DNA from 2 places in the Paenibacillus sp. FSL R10-2788 genome. Region 2 is predicted to be linked to the other one. Evidence: riboswitches for the same ligand, from Rfam matches in the RefSeq annotation. Region 2 holds a riboswitch; the other holds the start of a gene.

Region 1 (3,177 bases), 4.0 Mb from region 2:
TAAACCAAGAATAATTGTGAACAATCCGGAAAAAAATATCATTTTTATAGTAGCAACCGTAGCATCGATCATTTCTTGCCAATTTAGATCTGCAAAATTCATTACGAAATCACCTCCACATCAAGGCCTTGAGCAATTAGTCTGGAGATCGTTACAGCAATCGCCTCAGCTGGCCCTTCGAACCGCACAATCATCTGTCCATAAGGCACATCTTTAATCGTTGAGATGGTACCATGTAAGATTGCAAAGCTCACACCCGTATCACGCACGACATCGGATAGTGCCGAGCCGTAAGTTTTTTCTCCGAAAAAAGTAATTTTGACAGCTTGAGAGTTATCCCCGGCAGCAGCATCAAGCGCCACTCGAAGAGGCCCTTCATTCTGTGTCTCACTGCGGATGAAATCGCGTGTAACCTCATGCTGCGGCTTGAGAAATACCTCTGTAACTTTGCCTTGTTCAACAATCCCACCACCATGTATGACCGCGACACGGTCGCAGATGCTCTGGATTACATGCATTTCATGTGTGATCAGCACAATGGTCAAATGGAATCTTTTATTAATATCGAGCAGCAGCTTAAGAATGGAGTCCGTTGTCTGGGGATCAAGCGCAGAAGTGGCCTCGTCACACAGCAGTACATCAGGGTCACTGGCTAGTGCCCGGGCGATGCCGACCCGCTGCTTTTGTCCTCCAGATAACTGAGAAGGATACTTATCTGTATGTTCTTCAAGCCCAACTAGAGCGAGCAGATCTTTCACTTTTGTATCAATAGCTGTTCTAGATGTACCTGCAAGTCGCAGTGGAAAGGCAATATTATCATACACAGTCGCCGAAGAAAGCAAATTGAAATGTTGAAAAATCATCCCAATCTTGCGCCGCTGTTCCTGTAATTGACCTTGGTTAAGGCTAGTTAGTTCAACACCGTCTACCCAGACCTCACCTTCTGTCGGACGTTCCAACAGATTAATGCAACGGATCAATGTACTTTTCCCCGCTCCAGAGTGGCCGATGACTCCGAATATTTCACCTTTCTCGATGGACAGATTCAATCCAGAAAGCGCTGTTGCCGCATTACTCCCTTTTCCATAAACCTTTGTTATCCCTTTTAGATTAATCAACTCTCGTCGCCCCCCCTTTATATTTCACTTATTCTATACAAAAAAACCTCCAACGATCGATGCAGATCGCAAGAGGCTCTGTGGGTTTATTAAGACAATGCCTTCTCATCTGCCAACGACCGCAACCTGCGCCATTGTAGGAATTAGCACCATGACATTTGTACAACGCTTCCCGCGCTGGATACAAATCGGTTGCCGGGCTTCATCGGGCCTATCCCTCCGCCGCTCTCGATAAGATAAAGTTATGAAATTATATTTTTTCTGAAATCGTACATACTTTAATGCAAGCATAAGTATAGTGAGTTTATCGATTTTTGTCAAAAGGAAATATATTGAACGATTACGATTTTATGCTCTTTGCCTTGCTTATTTCCTTACGCAGCTGTTCATTGCTGTAGCTGAATGCCGCGATTAATGTCTTACAGTTCATTTCGAGCGATTGTTTTAAATCCTCAAGATGGCTGTCCAAATCCTCGAGCTGAATTTTGTCATGCAGACCTTGGTGCCGCTGCCACAAATCATCCTGCATTTCAGAATTCATATAATGAATTTCAGCATTTCTGCGCTTGCGTAAATTCTCCAATGGATCGCGGTAGGAGTTCTTGATCTGTTCCAGTTGATCCGCTAATGCAGGATGTACATTCAATAATTGGAGCTGACGCAGCACTGTAAAGTAAGAAAAGTGCGTTTTTAATTTGGATGTTTTGAGATCATAAAAATGATTCAGTACCGTCCCAAGCTTGTCCAGAAGAGAGAAAACCCGGATAAAGCCATCTTTATAAAAATAAACATAACGTGCATAATCGCCCTGTTCCACCGGTGTCATATCATCCATATAACCCGCGATCACTAATTTCCGGTAAAAAGCGGCCGCGAACCAACTTTGCTCCAGTTCATCCAGAGAGGAAATCAGTCCACGTGTCCAAATCTCCAGCTTGCGGTATTCATGGTCATTATCCTCATGGGCACTCATTTCCTTGCGCAGCAGTGCTGCAAAAGTGGCCATATTCTCCATCGCATCAGCCAACACACCACTGTTCTTTCGAGGCGGCTCTCCAAGTAATACCCGCAGCATATCCCAGTCCTCCTAAAGTTTTGTTCAGCGTCTGCTTCCATGGACTGCTTCGTACAAAACTCGCGACGTAAGCATCGGCCAATCAGCTCCACGATATACCGATTTCCACTTTATTATTCCGCGGGTGAAGCGCCTCTATCCACGGAGGGAATGTTCTACCAAGGCGGTGGAATCATTGGGTTCGTTACATTTTTTCCAGACACGACACTACCCGCACGATTTAGCTGCCAGACTCTTACACTCATATAACATAAGACACCAAACAAACTGGCAATCAGCAAAATATGAGCCAAAGCGGCAAATATGTACAATCTTTCATTATCTAGGGTGAAAACCACAGCCGCCCCACTAAACACCTGCATCAAGCATAACAGCACTGCAGCTACACCTAGCGCTCTAAGCTCTGGATAATCCTTATGCTTCCAAAATGCTAAATGCCCAAGCAGCGCAGTAAGCATGAATAAGAGCAAAGCCGCAATCCGATGCGTAAAAACAACACCTACACCTCCGGAAAGCTCCGGAACCCATTCTCCATTACAAAGCGGCCAACCCGAACACCCGCCCTGTGAATCCGTATGACTTACAAAGGCTCCAATATACACGACAATATAAGAATAGATGGCAGTAAAACAAGTTAAATTGCGAAAAGCCTTACTTACGGGTTTCTTTTGAGCTTCCAATGTATGATCATATTCGCGCGAATCATGCCATCTCTTGGTTCCAAGAGCCAACATCATAGCGCTCGAAAAGGCGATCAAAGAAAAACCCATATGCAGCGCCATTACAGCAGCAGATTGAGATTTAATTACTGCAAGCGCTCCCATACCACCTTGAACGATGACGAATAATAAAGTCATAAATGCATAGCCCAGCAAATCGCGCCGAGTACGGGCATAACGCCAAAAAGCAAACATCGAGGCAAGTGAGAATAACCCTGCCAAACCGCTAAACAAGCGATGGGTGTATTCAATCATCGAGCCTATA
Region 2 (3,177 bases):
TGCAGGATAGGTCATTAACGATTCAACCCCGCCGAGGCTCTCAGCGAAGGCTATAAGCCGGATATGACGAAGCAGAGGTTCTACGTATCTGGCATCTTTTAATTTGAAAGAAAAAATTCCGGTATTGCCCGAGGACTGGCGATTCTGAATTTCATATCCCGGATGATCCGGCAGGCCTGGATGGAACACTTCCGCAATCGCCGGGTGCTCTTGTAGATAGCGGGCAATTGCTAGTGCATTACTCTCGTGCCGTTCCATACGCAGAGCCAGTGTCTTCATGCCTCTCATCAGCTGATAACTGTCTGTTGGCCCAAGCACAGCGCCAATAGAGTTATGTAGAATCGCTATTTCAGCGGATAATTCAGCCCCTTTAGATACAATAAGACCAGCAAGTATATCATTGTGTCCGCCCAAATATTTGGTAGCACTATGGACTACAATATCCGCACCTAATTCCAGAGGACGCTGGAAAAATGGAGTCAGCAGTGTATTGTCTACAATTGTGAGCAGCCCATGATGACGAGCCCAAGTAGCAACGGCTGCAATATCCGTAACCATCATCAAAGGATTCGTTGGCGTTTCAATAAATATCGCCTTTGTATTTGGAAGACGGGAAGCCTCAAGCGCATCCAAATCATTCGTATCTACATAGGAAGCAGTGATTCCAAACTTGGACATAATTCGTTCCAACAAACGATAGGTCCCGCCGTAAAGATCCAGCGAAACGATCAAGTGATCGCCTTGCCCAAACAGGGTAAATATGGTTTGAATAGCCGCCATCCCAGAGCTACAGGCAAAACCTGCATCACCAGACTCCAATTCCGCAGCCGCATTCTCCAGTACGGAACGGGTCGGACTTTTGGTACGGCTATAATCGAAACCTGTGCTCTGCCCAAGCTTCGGGTGACGGAATGCCGTAGCATTATAGATAGGAAAATTAATGGCTCCGGTAGCCGGATCTTCTTGTGAACCTATTTGTGCCAGTCTGCTTTCAATCCTAAGTTTGTCGTCCATGATAAATGCCTCCTAAATTATAATGTAGCGCTGATCTTAATAAACAATCGGGTCGATATCGTAAGGTGTCTCTTGATATACATAGTAATTGAGCCAATTAGAGAATAATAAGTTGGCATGTGCACGCCACACTGCAGGAGGTGTCCGTTCTGGATCATCTTTAGGGAAATAGTGTTTCGGCAAGGCCATCTCCATGCCCCTCTCCAAATCACGATCATATTCCCATTTCAGGGATAGAGGATCGTACTCGGAATGTCCGGTCACAAATATTTGTTTGCCGTCGGTCGTAGCTACTAGATACATACCAGCTTCTTCGGATTCTGCCAGAATCTGCAGATCTGGATTGCTCTCAATATCTTCGCGGGAGACATCGGTATGACGGGAATGCGGTACATGGAATACCTCGTCAAAACCGCGCAGCAATTTAATGTTATTTTGATTAATCGTATGGGAGAATACACCAAAACATTTTTCAGGCAATGCCACTTTACGAACACCAAAATGATGATACAACCCTGCCTGTGCCGCCCAACAGATATGCATGGTCGAGGTCACATTATCCTTGCTCCATTCAAAAATCTCTTTTAGCTCTTCCCAATAGGATACTTCCTCAAACTCCATTTGCTCTACGGGTGCTCCTGTAACAATAAGGCCATCCAAACGGCGGTGGCTGATCTCGTCAAAAGTTTTGTAAAAGCTTCTCAAATGCTCAGCAGAAGTATTCTTAGAAGTATGTGAGCGTGGATGCAGCAAGGTAACATCAACTTGCAGCGGTGAATTTCCTATTAAACGCAGCAATTGAGTCTCCGTCGTTTCTTTAGTCGGCATGAGATTCAGAATAGCAATCCTTAGTGGACGGATATCCTGATGGAAAGCCAAACTATCATCCATCACAAAAATATTTTCTCCGGATAGTACTTCTTTTGCTGGTAAACTGTCGGGAATTTTAATTGGCATTGTCTTTCCACTCCTTAACTGTATTTAGGTTATGTTGTCACATCGCGGCTTTCTGAACAATAAAAAGACCTTTCTCGGAAAACGAGAAAGGTCATATCTACAGTCATATGCGCCTCTCTCATCTGCCAGAAACTTTTGGACGGGGTTTAGTCGTCAGCAAAGTTCCGCAAGAATTAGCACCGTGCGTTCACACGCCGGTTGCCGGGTTTCATAGGGCTAGTCCCTCCACCTGCTCTTGATAAGATTTAGCTGTATTCAATTAAATTTCTTTAAAATTTACTTTAAATCATGAACCTCCTTTTCGTCAAGTCCATACAATGCTGAAGTAGCCTTAAAGTAACAATAAATTTGCTTGAAAGAGGCATACTCCGTTGTTATACTAGACAAGTATTTCATACCTGAACGAAAAGAAGAGGTGAGAAGAAGAATGGAAGGCGACCCGAGCTCGCAATTAAGTGTACAAAATGAGCAACCACACAGGATAATCATCAGCTTGCCGGCGGCGGGAGCAGTTCTTCTTCATGCCCTCGAATCGTCATTCGGCCTCTTGTATTGATTGTAACGCCGGCCAAGCTGATTTTTTTCTCTGTGCTTAATTAGCAGTCCCTGGTGAAGACCCGGGGATAGAAGGAGTGGAATCAGATGAAAATCCGGCTGGTGAATGCAGGGGTTTTTACACCTATTGATGAAATTGATGAAACATTGACACCCCCAACAGAAGGGTTCTATTGGATTGATGCAGATGTGGAGGATTTGGAGCTGCTTCAGCCCCTGTTCAACCTGCATGATCTCGCTGTTGAGGATTGCCTTAGTGAAGAGGATCAACGTCCAAAGATCGAAATATACGAAAGTCATTACTTTATTGTTGTAAACAGCATCCGCTTTGATGATGAGGAAATTTTCCTGCGGGCACTCAATATATTCTTGGGCAGACATTATATTATTACTGTAACGAAACAAAAGATCCACGAGCTGCGCATCCTGAAGCCCATGTTATGGGAGCAAGAGGTTAGCGAACCAGACCAATTCCTTTACCTGCTTATCGACCTTGTCGTAGATAATTATTTCTCCGTAGGTGACCGAATTGAAGCCCGGATTGAGAAGCTTGAAGAGGATATCCTAATGCATACCAAGAAATCTCATCTGAGTGAGATTATCGGTCTGCGAAGTGAGATCTTATGGTTAAAGAAGATGCTGGGACCACAG

Evidence for each region. Region 2 has a riboswitch for S-adenosylmethionine ahead of metA (homoserine O-acetyltransferase MetA). Riboswitches for the same ligand answer to the same signal wherever they lie in the genome.
Region 1: linked by a shared signal. The riboswitch ahead of NSQ50_RS26015 (methionine ABC transporter ATP-binding protein) and the one ahead of metA (homoserine O-acetyltransferase MetA) in region 2 are both predicted to bind S-adenosylmethionine.

What each region holds. Positions count from the first base shown of each region.
Region 1 is NZ_JBBOQA010000001.1:5,851,969-5,855,145, forward strand. Features, by position in the region: gene NSQ50_RS26010 (methionine ABC transporter permease) at 1-72, opposite strand, end outside; gene NSQ50_RS26015 (methionine ABC transporter ATP-binding protein) at 102-1,118, opposite strand; SAM riboswitch class I at 1,221-1,356, opposite strand; gene NSQ50_RS26020 (Cthe_2314 family HEPN domain-containing protein) at 1,459-2,193, opposite strand; gene NSQ50_RS26025 (COX15/CtaA family protein) at 2,349-3,177, opposite strand, start outside.
Region 2 is NZ_JBBOQA010000001.1:1,871,325-1,874,501, reverse strand. Features, by position in the region: gene NSQ50_RS08140 (PLP-dependent transferase) at 1-1,014, opposite strand, end outside; gene metA (homoserine O-acetyltransferase MetA) at 1,051-1,971, opposite strand; SAM riboswitch class I at 2,087-2,216, opposite strand; gene corA (magnesium/cobalt transporter CorA) at 2,614-3,177, shown strand, end outside.